DNA from 3 places in the Brenneria roseae subsp. americana genome. Region 1 is predicted to be linked to each of the others. Evidence: predicted binding sites of a transcription regulator. Region 1 holds the regulator's gene; each other region holds the start of a gene.

The links. The regulator PurR, encoded in region 1, represses purine synthesis genes. The targets are predictions, from matches to a motif close to CANGCAAACGTTTGCNTG.
Region 2: serA (phosphoglycerate dehydrogenase) is a predicted target of PurR. The motif match lies at 4,348-4,365, and genes of this name have one in related genera.
Region 3: purT (formate-dependent phosphoribosylglycinamide formyltransferase) is a predicted target of PurR. The motif match lies at 2,264-2,281, and genes of this name have one in related genera.

The regions. Positions count from the first base shown of each region.
Region 1 covers NZ_QDKJ01000003.1:18,337-24,710, forward strand. Annotated here, with positions in the region: gene gloA (lactoylglutathione lyase) at 291-698, shown strand; gene rnt (ribonuclease T) at 849-1,520, shown strand; gene B4923_RS04020 (Grx4 family monothiol glutaredoxin) at 1,632-1,982, opposite strand; gene B4923_RS04025 (C40 family peptidase) at 2,436-3,299, shown strand; gene cydH (cytochrome bd-I oxidase subunit CydH) at 3,431-3,520, opposite strand; gene purR (HTH-type transcriptional repressor PurR) at 3,903-4,934, shown strand; gene cfa (cyclopropane fatty acyl phospholipid synthase) at 5,292-6,374, shown strand, end outside.
Region 2 covers NZ_QDKJ01000001.1:105,867-112,240, forward strand. Annotated here, with positions in the region: gene B4923_RS00465 (IclR family transcriptional regulator) at 1-718, shown strand, start outside; gene argO (arginine exporter ArgO) at 875-1,486, shown strand; gene B4923_RS00475 (oxidative stress defense protein) at 1,620-2,345, shown strand; gene B4923_RS00480 (LysR family transcriptional regulator ArgP) at 2,382-3,275, opposite strand; gene rpiA (ribose-5-phosphate isomerase RpiA) at 3,492-4,151, shown strand; gene serA (phosphoglycerate dehydrogenase) at 4,448-5,680, shown strand; gene ettA (energy-dependent translational throttle protein EttA) at 5,803-6,374, opposite strand, start outside.
Region 3 covers NZ_QDKJ01000010.1:67,679-74,052, forward strand. Annotated here, with positions in the region: gene zwf (glucose-6-phosphate dehydrogenase) at 1-9, shown strand, start outside; gene B4923_RS13700 (bifunctional 4-hydroxy-2-oxoglutarate aldolase/2-dehydro-3-deoxy-phosphogluconate aldolase) at 266-907, shown strand; gene purT (formate-dependent phosphoribosylglycinamide formyltransferase) at 973-2,151, opposite strand; gene B4923_RS13710 (S9 family peptidase) at 2,432-4,474, shown strand; gene B4923_RS13715 (DNA polymerase III subunit theta) at 4,763-4,993, opposite strand; gene ftnA (non-heme ferritin) at 5,480-5,992, shown strand; gene B4923_RS13725 (YebY family protein) at 6,335-6,374, shown strand, end outside.

The DNA of each region.
Region 1 (6,374 bases):
TTCTGACGATTTTTCTTCACGGCGATAGCGCCTGAACGCCCTTTCCCATCGTTTGTTCTCCCCTTTTTAACGCGTTCGGCTACTCAATAACGGCATAAAACCCGTTGTATGGCCGGTTGAATATCCCACGCCTGGTCTGCGCCATGAAGTCTGAAATGGCCCGGTATCAACTGCCGATACCTTTCCTGCCAATGATTTGGACTCAGCATACCGGCAACGCTATACTTCCTTTCTGTCGACTTTCCTATCCGCCATGTTGCGGTTAACTACAGTAGCCAATCGAGGAAATTATGCGCTTACTTCATACCATGCTGCGTGTTGGCGATTTACAACGCTCTATCGATTTTTACACCAAGGTTCTGGGTATGCGCCTGCTGCGCACCAGTGAAAATACCGAATACAAATATACGCTGGCTTTTGTCGGTTATACCGAAGAAAGCGAAGGGGCGGTCATTGAATTAACCTACAATTGGGGCGTTGATAGCTACGATCTGGGGAGTGCCTTTGGTCACGTTGCACTCGGCGTCGATGATGTCGCCGCAACGTGCGAGCGCATTCGTCAGGCTGGCGGCAATGTCACCCGTGAAGCAGGTCCGGTAAAAGGCGGCACCACGATTATTGCCTTTGTTGAAGATCCGGATGGCTACAAAATCGAACTGATTGAAAATTCCCACTCCGGTCAGGGCATTGGTCGCTAACCCACGAAGATAACCGCAGGTGTCCGACTGACACCTGCCTTCCTTGCCGCATATTACCCGCCGTTGCCGCGTCAAATAAGCAGGGTATACTGCATCTCTCGCCAAAATTTGCCATAATGCGCGCTGCATTTTGCTAAAGATAAGAGACTAATGGCTGATAAAAATGACCTGAACGCCCTGAACGGTCGTTTCCGTGGGTTTTATCCGGTAGTGATTGATGTTGAAACTGCCGGATTTAATGCTAAAACCGATGCATTACTGGAAATCGCTGCGGTAACATTAAAAATGGACACGGATGGTTGGTTACAGCCGGATGAAACGTTGCATTTCCATGTAGAACCTTTTGAAGGCGCTATTCTGGAACCCGCCGCGCTGGCTTTTAATGGCATCGATCCCTCCAACCCCTTACGCGGTGCGGTCAGCGAATATGAAGCTTTGCATGAAATTTTCAAAATGGTCCGTAAAGGGATAAAAGATCAAGGCTGTAACCGGGCGATTATCGTCGCACACAATGCAACATTCGATCATAGTTTTATGATGGCCGCGGCCGAGCGCTGTAGCCTGAAGCGCAACCCTTTCCACCCTTTCGCCACCTTTGATACCGCGGCACTGAGCGGATTGGTGCTGGGACAGACGGTCCTGGCGAAAGCCTGTCTTACCGCCGGTATCGCGTTTGACTCAAGCCAGGCCCATTCAGCGCTCTATGATACCAATCAGACCGCACTGCTGTTTTGCGAGTTGGTGAATCGCTGGAAACGTCTGGGAGGATGGCCTGTTGCTCTGAATGAGGACTCGTCAGAAACCGAGTCTGAGGCAAGTTAAGCAAAAAACGCAGGCGCATTTTTCAACGTCGCTGGCGACGCCCCGAAGGGTGGCGAGCAGGACGCCCGCCATAAAAAGTAACGGGTGCGTGATGCACCCGTGGTAGTTTAATTATGCCTGATCTTCCGGTTGGGACTTGTGTTTTTCAGCGGTTTCTTTAATCAGCTGCTGTAACTCGCCGCGCTGATACATTTCAATCACGATGTCGCAACCGCCGACCAGTTCACCATCAACCCACAGTTGCGGAAAAGTCGGCCAGTTGGCGTAGTTGGGCAACTCAGCGCGAATATCCGGATTCTGTAAAATATCGACATAGGCAAAACGTTCGCCACAAGCTGACAACGCCTGTACTGCCTGAGCGGAGAAGCCGCAGCTCGGCAACTTAGGTGAACCTTTCATATACAGTAGAATCGGGTTTTCAGCGATCTGACGCTGAATTTTTTCAATTGTTGTCGTCGTCATTCTCTTGCTTCCTTAAACCTTATAGGATGGCTAACATCATATGCATTAACCACGAGCTTCTGTCAGATGTGCCATTACAGCGCTATCTACTCAATTATATTGTACCGAGGGCCATAGCCACAAAAAAACGCCATTTTTTGTAGGGTTTTATTTTCGCCGCACGACTCAGCAGATTTCAGGCTTCAGTCTGAATCGCCAAATACCAGATCCGCCCTGGTCAGAATTGAGGCAACCGACACGGCTGTCATTGATTGCGAGGCTCGCAGAGATACATCGCGCTGATGAAATCTGAAGCAGAAAACGATGATAAATCCACCGAAAAAACAATTGTTAACGTTTTTTCACTATTCTGTATGAATAAAGCAGTCATTCCCACTTTTTTATCCTGCCGTTTTCGGGAATACTGTGCGGGTTGATTGAGCGATTTAAGGATTATATTCGGTCATTTTTATCATGCGCTTATTTATTACGCTTTTTATATTGTTCTTCAGTAATCTATTCCTGAACCTGGCTCAGGCTACTCCCAATGCCCCCGATTCAGCGCCGCGTAAAACCAGCATGACGCGTGTCATTGAAGGCGACCACAAGAAAAGCAAGCCGACGAAAAGCGACAAAAAAGCACCAACGCCAATAAAAAGCAAAAAGCCGGATGCCGCCAATACCGGAAACGCTACCCCCCAGACAACAACGAGCACGGCAAAGCATTTATCGGAAAAATCCTCGTCAAAAACCCAAAATGCCACGCCGGCGCCGGTCAAAAAAGAGCGCAAAAAGTCAAACACCGACAGTAAGGTGAAACTGGCTTCCACCCATTCCAAACGTAAATCAGGTCTGAAAGACAAAGCGGAAACGGGTAAAAAAGAGAAGCTGGATAAAGGACTGGCCTTGAGCGCCACCCATAAAAAACGTTACCAGCATGCCAAATTAACCGCGATGAATAAGTTGATGAGTCAGGTAGGAAAACCGTATCACTGGGGAGGCACCTCTCCTTTTACCGGTTTTGACTGTAGTGGACTGGTCTATTACGCCTATAAAGACGTAGTTAAAATTCAGATTCCCCGCACCGCTAACGAAATGTACCACTTGCGGGATGCCGCCCCTATCAAGAAAAACGAACTGGAAAGCGGCGATTTGGTTTTCTTCCGTATCAATAATCGCGGTGCTGCGGATCACGTTGGAGTTTATCTGGGGAATGGCAAATTCATTCAGTCGCCACGTACAGGATCGGATATACGCATCAGTAAGCTAAGTGAAGATTATTGGCAGGATCACTACGTCGGCGCGCGCAGAGTTGTTACGCCACAAACGATTCGCTAGTTTTACGCCTTTTTAACTCGCCCCCGGAGCAAATACCGTACCCCGGACTGTCACCCGTTCAGACACGGTTTAAGTGCAATAACCGGTCTGAACGGATGGATTGACTAAACAAACGGGAGGCCGGGCGCCAATCAGTTCAGTACCGCGACAAAACTGAATACGATAATCATCGCCAGCGCGCCAGCCGTTGTCAGTAATGACATCTTCAGGTCTGTATCCATAAGTCTCTCCTTTTGTATGGCACCAAATTATGAGAATAAATGCGCGACCATCATTTGGGATTCAAAACCGGACGGTGGTTTAAAACTACAAATTATATGGTTGTTTTGATTCTTCCATAATTTAAATGAAAAATCTCGTACCAATGCCGCACTAATAGTATAAATTACCGCTTCCACTTTCGTGGCAAATCGGACAAAATCCGCTGTTTATGATAGCGCTGCGTCCTGGTCGAAAAACGTCAACCTTGTCCCCTCAGGTATAACATTCGGCATTCTCCTTCTGACATCCTGTTTTTTCGCCAGGGAGAAGAACTTTACGCGCAGGCAAACGATTAACAATATACTTACGACTGTAACAGGTAAGTCCAGGAGTCATTTTTAGATGGCAACGATCAAAGATGTGGCAAAACGTGCTGGCGTTTCGACCACAACCGTATCGCACGTGATTAATAAAACACGTTTCGTCGCCGAAGAGACCAAAGCTGCCGTGAGGGCGGCGATTAAAGAGTTACATTATTCACCCAGCGCCGTCGCCCGCAGTCTAAAAGTCAACCACACCAAATCCATCGGGCTGTTGGCAACATCAAGTGAAGCACCCTACTTTGCCGAGATTATCGAAGCCGTTGAAAACAGCTGCTACGCGAAAGGCTACACGCTGATCTTATGTAACTCGCACAACAACATCGACAAACAGCGAGCCTACCTTTCCATGCTGGCTCAAAAACGCGTGGACGGCTTACTGGTCATGTGTGCGGAGTATCCGCCAGACTTACTCGCCATGTTGAAAGACTACCGCAGCATTCCGATGGTGGTCATGGACTGGGGACAGGCGCACAGCGATTTTACCGATACCATTATCGATAACGCCTTTGAAGGCGGCTATATGGCAGGCCGGTATCTGATCGAACGCGGTCACCGGGATATTGGTGCGATTCCCGGCATTCAGGAACGTAACACCGGGAGCGGCCGCTACCTGGGCTTTTTGAAAGCCTTGAACGAAGCGGACATCAAAGTACGCGATGAGTGGATCGTACAAGGCGATTTCGAGCCGGAATCCGGCTATAAGGCCATGCACCAGATTCTGTCACAGAAACACCGACCAACCGCCGTTTTCTGCGGCGGCGATATCATGGCGATGGGCGCGATTTGTGCGGCCGATGAGTTGGGACTGCGTGTTCCACAGGATATTTCAGTCATTGGCTACGATAACGTCCGCCATGCCCGCTTTTTCACTCCGGCGCTCACCACCATTCATCAGCCCAAAGAACGTCTGGGACAATCCGCGTTCGCTATGTTGCTGGACCGTATCACCAGCAAACGCGAAGATGCGCAGGTTATCGAAGTCTACCCGACGCTGATTGAACGCCGTTCCGTGGCGGATGGTCCTTTCCGCGATTATCGCCGCTATTCCTGATAACAGACGACTTTCTTATGCCACGCGGCTATCGCGTGCTCTCTGATACTGCTTCAGCCAATTTATACTTGTCCCCCGGCTGAAGCAGTCATAAACTAAATGCGGTTATTACATAAACTGAATTTTTTGTTTTTCTTCACTATCCTTAAATTTTGCGTACCAGCGGACGGCACGGATTGACCTTAAGGATGAGTGCCCCTACGTATTTTTTGCGTACCGGCTTTTGCTTTTCTTCTGCATTTTCCTCTGACCATTCAGAGACTAGACGATGGGAAAATTCCACCGATATCGACTACGGGTAAAAATTGTCTATGTTTTCCTTGCTGCGCATGATTAACAGCAAGGTAGGGAGAAGTTATGAGTTCATCGTATATAGAGGAACTGGATAGCCATAACCTGTCCTGGTTCCATATTGTGCATGAAATGCTGAGTATGGCCGATATCAAAATTAATGGTTCCCGTCCGTTTGATATCGCCGTGAAAAACCCGGATTTCTTTAAACGCGTATTGCGTGAAGGCTCATTAGGACTGGGTGAAAGTTATATGGATGGCTGGTGGGAGTGTGAACGGCTGGATATGTTTTTCCACCGCGTTTTGCACGCCAGACTGGATGAGAAGCTGCCGCGCCATCTGAAAGATATCCTGCGCATTGCCGTATCCCGCCTGATGAACCTGCAATCGAAAAGGCGGGCGTGGATTGTCGGCAAAGAACATTATGATTTGGGAAACGACCTGTTTTCACTGATGCTCGATCCCTACATGCAGTATTCCTGCGCTTACTGGAAAAAAGCCGAAACGCTGGAGCAGGCGCAGGAAGACAAACTGGAGATGATCTGTGAGAAGCTACAGCTCAGACCGGGAATGACACTGCTGGATATCGGCTGCGGCTGGGGCGGGTTAGCGGAGTTTGCCGCACGCCGTTATGGCGTATCCGTATGCGGCGTGACGATTTCTCGCGAACAGCAGAAACTGGCGCAGCAGCGCTGCCAGGATCTGGACGTCACCATTCTGTTGCAGGATTATCGCGACCTTGCCGGTGAGTTCGATCGGGTAGTTTCCGTCGGTATGTTTGAGCATGTCGGTCCGCGTAACTACGACGCCTATTTCCGCGTCATCAGCCAGAATCTTAAACCTGACGGTCTGTTTCTGTTACACACTATCGGCGCGAATCAAACCGACTCACAGCTCGATCCCTGGACGGATAAATATATTTTCCCCAATGGCTGTCTGCCTTCTGTGCGTCATATTGCCCAGGCCAGCGAACCTTACATGGTGATGGAAGACTGGCACAACTTCGGCGCGGATTATGACCGTACATTAATGGCCTGGCATGAGCGTTTTCAGCAAAGCTGGCCTCAGCTTTCCGAACGCTATTCCGCCCGCTTCCGTCGTATGTTCGGTTACTATCTGAATGCCTGCGCCGGCGCCTTCCGTGCGCGG
Region 2 (6,374 bases), on a different contig from region 1:
CTTCCCCAACGGTTGTCCGTTGGCGCACCTTTCTGAACTGGCGGGAATGAATAAAAGTACCGTACATCGCCTGTTGCAGGGGCTGTATACCAGCGGATATGTCACCCAGGCGCCTTCTCCCGGCAGTTATCGCCTGACGACCAAGTTCATCTCCATCGGTCAGAAAGCGCTCTCTTCACTGAATATCATTCATGTCGCGTCACCTCACCTGGTGCAGTTAAATCTGGAAGTGGGCGAGACGGTCAACTTTTCCAGCCGCGAAGACGATCACGTCATTCTGATCTACAAGCTGGAACCCACCACGGGCATGATGCGCACGCGTGCCTACATCGGCCAGCACATGCCGCTTTATTGCTCGGCGATGGGCAAGATTTTCATGGCGTATGGTAAAAGTGACTATCCGGATCGCTACTGGAAAACCCATCAGGATGAAATTCAAACCTTAACGCGCAATACCATCACCGAGTTGCCAAAAATGCATGAAGAACTGGCAGATATCCGTCAGCGCGGCATGGCGATGGATCGTGAAGAAAACGAGTTGGGCGTTTCCTGTATTGCGGCGCCGGTTTTTGACATTCAACAGCGCGTCCCCTATGCGGTTTCCGTGTCGCTGCCGACCGCCAAGCTGCAACAGATCGGCGTCAAAGCCTTGATCAAACCGGTACTGGCGACGGCGCAGCGGATTTCTCAGGAATTGGGTTTTGTCATCCATGATTGATCATTAATGTTTCTAATAGATGATTAGAAATATCCATTTCACCTAATAATTTTCTCTTCGTATGATGCTGGCTCTGGACCGGATGGGTTCGTCAGACCGTCGCAAGCGACGTTGAAAAACGCTTCCGGCGTTTTTTATACGAGGAGCAATAACGAGATGTTCGCTGTCTTTCTGCAAGGCTTTGCGCTTGGCGCGGCAATGATTTTGCCTCTGGGGCCACAGAATGCCTTTGTGATGAATCAGGGGATTCGTCGTCAGTATCATTTGATGATTGCACTGCTGTGCGCATTAAGCGATGTGGTGCTGATCTGCGCCGGTATTTTCGGCGGAAGTGCGTTGCTTAGCCAATCTTCGTTACTGATGACGTCAGTGACGTGGGGAGGCGTCGCGTTTCTGCTGTGGTATGGTTGGGGCGCGTTGAAGACGGCGTTCAGCCGGGATCTGACGCTCGCTGGCGCGGAGATTATGCAGCAGAGCCGCTGGCGCATTATTGTCACGATGTTGGCTGTGACCTGGCTCAATCCACATGTGTATCTGGATACGTTTGTTGTGCTCGGCAGCGTGGGGAGCCAGTTTAGCGAAGGGGCTCGCGGCTGGTTCGCCATCGGAACCATTACCGCATCGTTTATCTGGTTTTTTGCGCTGGCGTTGCTGGCCGCCTGGCTGGCGCCGTGGCTGAATACGCCTCGTTCACAGCGCATTATCAATCTGTTTGTGGGGATAGTGATGTGGGCTATTGCCATACAGTTGGCACGCCATGGCTGGTAATCGATAAAACTGCCCGGAGCCTTTCCCACCGATTTTTCTTCCCCCAGTTTCAGAAATTCACCTATATTTTGTTGTGTCGGCAATGCGATATGGTAGCCGGCCTTGGCGATAAGAGATAAATAAAGGAGAAACTGTGAAGCTAAAAGTATTGGCATTAGCTGCGATAATGGGGCTAGGTACGTTACCGCTGGCGGCTCAGGCTGCGGAATTGCCGGATGGCCCGCATATTGTAACGTCGGGAACCGCCAGCGTTGACGCAACGCCGGATATGGCCCGTCTGGCCATCGAAGTGAGCGTGTCATCAAAAGATGCCGCCGATGCGAAAAAACAGGTTGATGAACGAGTCGCTCAATATTTTGATTTTCTTGGCAAGAATGGCATCGAGAAAAAAGATATCAATGCCGCCAACTTACGCACACAGCCCGAATATGATTATCTGAAAACCGGTGGTTCCGTTCTGAAAGGGTATCGCGCCGTACGTCAGGTGGAAGTGACGCTGCGGCAGTTGGATAAGCTGAACGAGTTGCTGGATGGTGCGTTGAAAGCGGGGCTGAATGAAATCCGCACCGTTGATTTGGGCGTAGCGAATCCAGAAAACTACCGTGATGAAGCCCGCAAAAAAGCGATAGAACAGGCAACGACGCAGGCCCAGTCTTTGGCGCAAGGGTTTAATGCCAAGCTGGGGCCGATCTACAGCATTCGCTACCATGTCGCCAACTATCAACCTGTACCAATGGCCAGAATGTTTAAAACCGCAGACGCCGCGGTGCAAAGCGAAGCCGCTCAAACCTATGAGCAGCAAACCATTCACTTTGACGATCAGGTTGATGTGGTATTTGAACTACAGCGTAATCCATAGAGCCTGATGAGATAGGATCAGGCTCATCGACGAGATTTAAGACTGTCTCAGTACCTGATGTCCGTGCGCGAGCAGGGCATCAGTGACTTTTCTCATCATCCTGCTTTCCGGGGCGAAACGGTGCCAATAGAGCATGCGGCGTTGAAACAATCCGGGAGTCAGGTCAATCAGTTCGTTACTGGCCAGCTCTTTCTCAATCTGTAGATGCGGGATCATACAGCAGGTGGTTCCCTGACGCGCCAGCTGTACAAACGCTTCGGATGAATTCACGATGTGGCACGGTACGCTGCCCGGCGAGAGATCAAAATTTTGCTGTAGAAAAGCCTGATGCATGTCATCAAGGTGATCGAACGCGACTGCCGGTGCGCGCAGCAGCGCCGAACGCGTGACGCCGTTCGGGAAATAGCGGGCTGCAAACGCAGGTGATGCGACAAACAGATAATCCAGCGCGCCCAGTTTATCTACCAGACAACTTGGCAGCGGCTGTGGTTGGATACTCACGGCGCCGACCACTTCACCACGGCGCAGCCTTTCCTGCGTTCGCGTTTCATCCTCCACTTGCAGATTCAGACGAATGGGGGAATCAACCAAAACGGGTTGCAGCGCGGGCAGAAGCCAGGTGGCAAGGCTGTCGGCATTGACCGCCAACGACAAAAGTAACGGAATGTCGTTACTGGTTTCATCGCCCAGCCATTCTTCTTCCAACAGTTCAACCTGATGTAACAACGCCAGTAACTTCTGGCCCTGTTCGGTTGGCCGTGGCGGAATCGTCCTGACGAGCAGTGGCTGACCGAACAGGTTTTCCAACTGTTTAATACGCTGTGATACGGCGGATTGAGTAATGCATAATTTCTGTGCGGCGCGTTCAAAACCCCGCTCACGTATTACGGCATCCAGAGCCTGAAGCGTTCGATAGTCCGGGCGTTTCATTAAAGTAAGCATTCCTCTGAATGAAGTCTGTTTTTTTCACTATGCCACATTTTGCCGCTATACCATGCAGAAATCTTATTTCCTGGTTTTCTGTTTATGAATGCGGCGGCTATCCGTGAAATAATGAACAGGAGACAAATTTGCGCTATTTAGCCAAAGGCATGTTCTATAATACGCACATGTTTTTTGTATTTACGGACCTAAAGCAGACAGACTATGACACAAGATGAACTGAAAAAAGCGGTAGGGTGGGCGGCACTGGATTATGTTCGTCCCGATACGATTGTCGGTGTGGGGACTGGCTCTACCGCAGCCCATTTTATTGATGCGCTGGGTTCGATAAAGCACCAGATTAATGGTGCGGTATCCAGCTCCGATGCTTCAACGGCAAAGCTTAAAAGCCTGGGTATTCCGGTTTTTGACTGCAACGATGTTGATTCACTGGATGTGTATGTGGACGGCGCGGATGAGATTAACGGGCATATGCAAATGATTAAAGGCGGGGGCGCGGCGCTCACCCGTGAAAAAATCATTGCGGCAATTTCCCGTAAGTTTGTCTGTATTGTCGATGCTTCAAAACAGGTGGATGTGTTGGGCAGATTCCCACTGCCGGTTGAAGTGATCCCGATGGCCAGAGCTTATGTTGCCCGGGAACTGGCGAAAATGGGCGCACAGCCGGAATACCGTCAGGGTGTGGTGACGGATAATGGCAACATTATTCTGGATGTTCACAATCTGAACATCATGGATGCCGTCGCTGTGGAAAATCATATTAATGGCATTGCGGGAGTGGTGACCGTCGGACTGTTTGCCAATCGTGGCGCTGACGTCGCCTTGATTGGCACCGCCGACGGCGTAAAAACCGTGTTGAAATGAGTCGTTGATGATTTCGGGCGCGGGTGCCCTCCTCGTGCCTGAAATTTTTTTTATAAAAAAAAATTTATTTAACGGCTCATTTTTGGTACTTAATATCACTTTTTCTTATTTTGTGTATTGTCGATATGGCAATGCGCATCTTTGGCAATATTTTTCGCCAGAAATCTTTTCGTCGCCTCGCGCTTGCTATACCAGCAAGGCAATCGTTTGTATTGCTGACTGCGTAATTTTTGTTATGTTGACAGGGGCTGTTTAACAAACTGTCGCATCTGAAGTCTGAAAAATAAGGTCGGGAAATGGCAAAGGTATCACTGGAAAAAGATAAAATTAAATTTCTGTTAGTGGAAGGTGTGCATCAGAGCGCGCTGGAGAACCTGCGTGCAGCTGGTTACACCAATATTGAATACCATAAAGGGGCACTGGATTCGGAATCCCTGAAAGCATCCATTCGCGATGCGCATTTTATTGGTATCCGCTCGCGTACCCATCTGACAGAAGAAATTTTCGCTGCCGCTGAAAAACTGATTGCGGTTGGCTGTTTCTGTATCGGAACTAACCAGGTTGAACTATCGGCTGCGACGAAACGCGGCATTCCGGTATTCAACGCACCTTTTTCCAATACCCGTTCCGTTGCGGAAATGGTACTCGGTGAAATGTTGTTGCTGCTGCGCGGTATTCCGGCAGCGAATGCGAAAGCACACCGTGGTGTCTGGAATAAATTGGCTGTTGGCTCCTTCGAAGCGCGTGGCAAGAAGCTGGGCATCATTGGTTACGGTCATATCGGTATCCAATTGGGCATTCTGGCCGAAGGGCTGGGGATGCACGTTTATTTTTATGATATTGAAAGTAAATTGCCGCTTGGCAATGCGCAGCAGGTTCGCCACCTTTCCGATCTGCTGAATATGAGTGATGTCGTCAGTCTGCATGTGCCGGAAACCGAGAGCACCCAGAATATGATGAGCGCCGAAGAATTTTCGCTGATGAAGCCGGGTGCTATTTTTATTAATGCGTCACGCGGTACGGTGGTGGACATTCCAGCCTTGTGCGATGCGCTGGGCAGCAAACATCTTTCCGGGGCGGCGATTGACGTCTTCCCACAAGAGCCTGCGACAAACAGCGATCCGTTCCTGTCGCCGCTGTGTGAGTTTGATAATGTGCTGCTGACCCCGCATATCGGTGGTTCAACGCAGGAAGCGCAGGAAAACATCGGTGGTGAAGTGGCCGGTAAGCTGGCTAAATACTCGGATAACGGCTCTACGCTGTCCGCAGTCAACTTCCCTGAAGTTTCACTGCCCGTGCATGGTGAACGTGCCAGCCGGCTGCTGCACATCCATGAAAATCGCCCGGGCGTTTTGACGCAGCTTAACCAGATTTTTGCCGAACAGGGTATCAACATTGCGGCCCAGTATCTGCAAACGACGCCCGAAATTGGTTATGTGGTTATTGACGTTGAGACCGACGGCGCGCATACCGCGTTGCAACTGATGAAGGCGATCCCCGGTACTATTCGTGCCCGTCTGCTGTACTGATTGGCGGTATTATCCGGCTCCTGAAAAGGGGCTGGTTTTATTGGGAACCGTCGTGGTCCAATCGGATATGGGATTTCGTTAGACATAAAATGGCCCGCTTGTGCGGGCCATTTTGCATGATATTACTTGGCCATTTTTTTGTATTTGATGCGGTGTGGTTCTAGTGCGTCAGCGCCGAGAGTCCGTTTCTTGTACTCTTCATATTCGGTGAAGTTACCTTCGAAGAATTCCACCTTTCCTTCATCCTGATAATCCAGAATGTGGGTCGCGATACGGTCCAGGAACCAGCGGTCGTGCGAGATAACCATGGCGCAGCCTGGGAACTCCAACAGGGCGTTTTCCAACGCACGCAGAGTTTCTATATCCAGATCGTTGGTGGGTTCGTCAAGCAGCAGGACGTTGCCGCCAACCTGTAACAGTTTCGCCAGATGCAGACGGCCACGTTCACCACCGGACAGCTCGCCGACGCGCTTGCCCTGATCAACGCCTTTGAAGTTGAAACGGCCCACATAGGCGCGGCTTGGCATTTCGGTGTTGCCGATACGCATGATATCCTGCCCGCCGGAAACTTCTTCCCACACGGTTTTGCTGTTGTCCATCGCATCGCGGAACTGATCCACTGACGCCAGTTTCACCGTTTCGCCCAGCTCTATGCTGCCACTATCCGGCTGTTCCTGACCTGACATCATGCGGA
Region 3 (6,374 bases), on a different contig from region 1:
TTTGAATAATCACTAATTAAAGATACCCGACCGGCTTCAAAATATGGCGTGCGGCAGCGTCTGGCTGCCAACGCACAACAGTGGAATAGGGCGGGTATAAAGGATGTTGTGGCGTCCTGTTATTGGCCGCCGTGTATTGGGTAGTTGCAGTTTTTAATGTATGGCTAACGGTGCGGTCGGACATCTGCAGTCAATGCAGATCCCTGTGGCAGGGGCGCGCTATATAATTAATGATGCCTGCGGGCATGACTGGAGATAACTTTTGATGAAAAACTGGAAAACGAGCGCGGAACAGATTTTGACAGCGGGCCCTGTTGTTCCTGTGATTGTGGTAAACAAATTGGAGCACGCGGTTCCTATGGCAAAAGCGTTGGTCGCGGGCGGCGTTCGCGTTCTGGAACTGACATTGCGTACCGACTGCGCCATAGAAGCGATTCGCGTTATTGCAAAAGAAGTGCCTGACGCTATCGTTGGCGCAGGTACGGTAACCAACCCTCAGCAACTGGCTGCTGTCATCGAAGCGGGTGCTCAATTCGCCATTAGCCCGGGGCTGACCGAGCCGTTGCTGAAAGCGGCTACCGAAGGCACTATTCCGTTGATCCCCGGTATCAGCACGGTTTCTGAACTGATGCTGGGTATGGATTATGGTTTGCGTGAGTTCAAATTTTTCCCGGCTGAAGCTAATGGTGGTGTGAAAGCGCTACAGGCTATCGGTGGCCCATTCGCGCATATCCGTTTCTGCCCGACTGGTGGCATTACGCCGAAGAACTACCGCGATTATTTGGCGCTGAAAAGCGTACTGTGCGTCGGCGGTTCCTGGTTGGTACCGAATGATGCGCTGGAAAGCGGCGACTACGCACGTATCACTGAACTGGCTCGTGAGGCGGTTGAAGGCGCGAAAGCGTAATTCAGCTTTGCAGATTGGCAAAAGCCACCCAGAGACGGGTGGCTTTTTTGTGTTGTCGCTATTTCTTAGCCATTGATCTTGACCGCCGCGGCGGCTTTTTTCGCTAATATCACCGCGTCGTCCGTCGTTTCCGCCGTTGCCAGCGCAACGCCCATGCGGCGCTTTCCGCTGATGTCCGGTTTGCCAAACAGACGGATCTGCGTGTGAGGCAGCAAGGCATTTTCCAGTCCCTGATAGCGAACATTCCGGCTATCCAGTTCCGATAGGATCACGGCAGAAGCGGCTGCGCCATATTGCCGAATCGCGCCAATCGGTAATCCCAGAAACGCGCGTACATGTAAAGCGAACTCAGACAGATCCTGAGAGATCATCGTGACCATGCCGGTATCGTGAGGGCGAGGGGATACTTCACTGAAAATCACATCATCGCCACAAACGAACAGTTCAACGCCGAACAAGCCGTAACCGCCGAGCGCTTTGACGACCTGACTGGCAATCGCCTGCGCTCGCTCCTGCGCCAGTTTGCTCATCTGCTGCGGTTGCCAGGATTCACGATAGTCGCCGTCTTCCTGACGGTGACCAATTGGCGCGCAGAAATGAATACCGTCAACGGCATGGATGGTCAGCAGCGTGATCTCGAAATCGAACTTGACCAGCCCTTCAACGATAACCCGTCCGCCGCCAGCCCGGCCACCTTGCTGCGCATATTGCCAGGCCTGTTTCAATTGCTGCGGTTCACGGATCAGGCTTTGTCCTTTGCCGGAGGAACTCATCACCGGTTTAACAATACAGGGATAGCCAATCTCAGACACGGCCTGCTGGAAACTCGCTTCACTATCCGCAAAACGGTAGGTGGAGGTCGGCACACCCAGCTTTTCCGCAGCCAGACGGCGAATACCTTCTCTATTCATCGTCAGGCGGGTGGCCTCTGCGCACGGAACCACATGGTGACCCTGCTGCTCCAGCGTCACCAGCATATCGGTGGCGATGGCTTCAATCTCCGGCACGATGTAATCCGGACGCTCCGCTTCAACCAGGGCTTTTAACGCTTCACCGTCCAGCATGTTAATGACATGGCTGCGATGCGCGATCTGCATTGCAGGCGCATCGGCGTAGCGATCAACGGCAATAACTTCAATACCCAGGCGTTGACACTCAATCGCCACTTCTTTGCCTAACTCGCCGGAACCGAGCAACATCACGCGTGTAGCATCGGTACGCAGGGCCGTTCCAATTGTTAACATAACGTCTACCTGATCGGGTTGTGAAAAGTCGTCGGGAGCGATTTTCAACGTCGCTTGCGACGGTCTATAAGGTGACGGGCAGGACGCCCGTCATAAAAATGGGCGCAGTATAAACGAAAACGTTTGCGTGCGCACCACAGGCGATAAGTGCGCAATACGTCCGGCTACAAAGTCAGCAAGGCTTTAGCGGCCCCGCTTGGCATCGTCGGAGAATCGTGCCACTCTGCAATCAGCTTTTTCAACACTGGTTATTATTCAAAATAAAGGGGATCCGAACGTAATGAGTGCACCGCAAGCAGAAAAAAGACCCCATCCGTTGACCACTCATGGCGATACTCGAGTTGATAACTATTACTGGCTGCGTGATGACCAGCGGAGCGATCCGCAGGTACTGAATTATCTGCGGCAGGAAAACCGTTATTGTGACGATGTGATGGCGCCTTACCACGACCTTCAGCAAGCGTTGTATGACGAAATGGTCAAACGGATACCGTCTGAGGACATGTCGGTACCTTATGTTCGCAATGGTTATCGCTACCAGAGCCGTTATGAACCGGGCAAAGAATATGCCATCTATCTGCGTCAGCCTGAACAGATAACTGACGAATGGGAAACGTTGCTGGATGGTAATCAGCGAGCGGAGAACCACGATTTTTACAGCCTGGGGGCGCTGGAAGTCAGCCCGAATAACCAGCTTCTGGTACTGTCAGAGGATTTCCTCTCCCGTCGGCAATATGACATTCGTTTCCGCGATCTGACGAGTGGGGAATGGCTGCCAGATGTGATTGAAAAGGTCTCTGCTGGTGCTGAATGGTCTGCCGATTCGACCGTCATCTATTACGTGCGCAAGCATCCGCAGACCTTATTGCCTTATCAGGTTTATCGGCACCATCTAGGCAGCGATCCGGCGGATGATGAACTGGTGTACGAAGAGCTGGATGATACCTATTACGTCAGTTTGGGAAAAACCACTTCTGAGCGCTATATCACCATCTACCTGAGCAGCACAACGACGACGGAAGTACGATTGATTGACGCGGTGGATACGGCGTCGGTGCCGCAGGTATTCATCCCGCGTCGTAAAGATCATGAATATGGGGTAGATCACTATCAGAACTCGTTTTATCTGCGTTCCAACCGGGAAGGCAAGAATTTTGGTCTCTATCGTTCGCAGAAACCCGATGAAAGTGAGCTGGAGACGTTGATTGCTCCACGTAAGCATCGCGTGTTGGAGGGATTTGAACTTTTCCGTGACTGGCTGGTGGTTGAGGAAAGGGAACGGGGTCTGACCAGCCTGCGCCAGATCCACTGGCAAACGCAGGAAGAGAAAGCGATTACTTTCAATGATGCCAGCTATGTCACGTGGCTATCCTATAACCCGTCCCCGGAAACCGCCTTGCTGCGTTACGGCTATGCATCGATGACGACGCCGAGTTCGCTGTATGAACTGAATATGGATACCGGACAGCAGCAGTTGTTGAAGCAAGCCGAAGTGAAAAATTTTACGCCGGCAGACTACCAGAGTGAGCGCCTGTGGATCAAAGCGCGTGACGGCGTAGAAATTCCCGTATCGCTGGTCTACCACCGGGAACATTTTAAACCGGGGCAGAATCCGATACTGGTATACGGCTACGGCGCGTATGGCAGCAGCATGGATCCCGATTTTAGCGTCAGTCGGTTAAGTCTACTGGATAGGGGATTTGTTTTTGCGTTGACGCATATTCGCGGCGGTGGCGAGTTGGGTCAGACGTGGTACGACGATGGACGATTGCTGAATAAAATGAACTCATTTAATGATTTCATCGATATTTCTCAGGCGTTGATCGAGAAAGGCTATGGCGATCGTCAAAATATGTTCGCGATGGGCGGTAGTGCCGGTGGATTATTAATGGGAGCGGTGGTCAATCTGGCTCCGGATCTGTTTAAAGGAGTGGTCGCTCAGGTGCCGTTTGTGGATATCCTGACAACCATGCTGGATGATTCCATTCCGTTAACGACGGGGGAATATGACGAATGGGGCAACCCTCATGACCGTACCTACTATGACTATATCCGACAATATAGCCCTTACGATGGCGTTACGGCGCAGGATTATCCTCACATGCTGGTGACCACCGGGCTGCATGACTCGCAAGTCCAATACTGGGAACCCGCGAAATGGGTAGCCAAACTGCGTGACATGAAGACGGATAATCGATTGTTATTGATGTATACCGATATGGATGCCGGACACGGTGGCAAATCTGGGCGTTTTAAACATTATGAGGATATTGCGCTGGAGTACGCGTTCTTGCTGATGGTGTTGGAAAAGTCTGACAGTTAGCGCCGATTGCACACTACGAGTAAACCCGCAGAAAGGCGGGTTTACCGAGCAGCACGATAGTTTTAATTGATGTCAGCCTGTGGTTGAGCTTTCTTTGCCTTTTTGTCCGCCCGTTTTTCTGCGGCGGTTTTCTGGGGTTTCTTCTTGCTGTTCTTTTTGCTGTCCATTCCTTTACTCATATCTTACCTCGCTTGAAAAAGGTTGGTTTGCCTACCCATTAACCGCCTGTTTTACCCAATATGCAAGGGGAAAAATGGTTTTTATTGCGACTCTGCTGAGCCAAAAAAATTATTTGGCTTTGGGTTCATAGGGAAGGCGTGAAAACTGGAGTGAGAGTTGACGATAAACGGCAACGCGCTCACGAAAATAACTGCGCAGATGTTCAGGCTGCTCTTTTTCAATCACTTCAGGAATGACAGGCATGTTATACCGCTCTTTGAAAGCAACCCCGGACGCCGCTAAATCAACATTAACCTTATCCATTTCTTCTTTAGAAAGTTCCGCCAGGTTATGTCCCATCGCGTTTTCTCCTGATTCATCGTGACGATATGCTGGCGTCAAGGTAAAGCAGAGCCATAAAAATCGCAAGTGATACGAGGCGCCTTTCCGGATTGCCGATGGGGTGAGCGCGTTACCTGACCTTATCTGGATCGCGTATCGGGAGGAGGAGGCAGGCAGGGCCAGCCTCACCTGTCATTTTATCCCTCAGCAGAATCACTGACTTTCATCATCTTATCGGGATTTATTGGGGAGCATCATCTATATCTTGAAATTGAATATACCTATATTTAAGGTTTATTTCTTACTGATAATAAAAATGATTATCAATAAAGATTACGAATTTATTGATAATGAAAATTACTATCAGTAAAAAATAACATTTGATTGATTTTGAAGTTAATAGTTATTTATTGTTAATTTAGTTAATAAGATGTTTTTTATTTTTCCTCTTCAAGGCATAATGTTATTCAATTGATTTACCTGCCAGAAAAATAAGGGATACCGATGTTAAAAAAAGAAATGATACAAAAACTGAACGAGCAACTTAACCTGGAGTTTTATTCTGCAAATTTGTATTTGCAAATGAGTGCATGGTGTGGCGATAAAGGTTTTGAAGGTGCGTCCGCATTTTTAAAAGCCCATTCTCAGGAAGAAATGGAGCATATGCAGCGTTTGTTTGATTACCTGGACGACACGGGCAGCTTGCCAATTCTGGGAGCGATCGCTGCGCCGCCGGTAGAGTTCACGTCACTATCTGACGTTTTCAAGCTCACTTATGAACACGAACAGCTTGTCACTTCAAAAATCAATGAACTGGCACATGCTGCAATGATGCAGCAGGATTACTCAACCTTCAACTTCCTGCAATGGTACGTTGCTGAACAACATGAAGAAGAGAAGTTGTTCAAATCCATCCTTGATAAGCTGTCGCTGGTTAATACCAACGACGGCGGTCTGTTCTTCATCGATCAGGATCTGAAGAAAATGTCTGCTGCTGTTTCAGGTTCAGCAAGCTAATGTCACCAAGCTATTTTTAGCAGACATGGGATGAGAACGTGACTCATCCCATGTTGTTTTTTCTACGGCTTTCCCTTCCTGATTTTCTTATCTACGGCGCGCGGATTTACCGAAAAATGGCGCTGTTTCTGTGCTACGCGTTGCCATTTTGCCAGATCGATTACTTATCAATAAGCATGGGTTTGCCGCTCGACTTCATTGGATACTGCCGTTATGATCGCTCACAGAGTCTATATGCAACCTTATGTTTTATAAGGTTTGATATTTATCTTTGTCCGGATAGGACGGTTTGTAAATATGATGTTGCATAATCGTCTGGATAATCATGTTCAGGAACATCTGATGAAGAAACTATTGCTAGCTATTATTCTCGCTTCTCTGT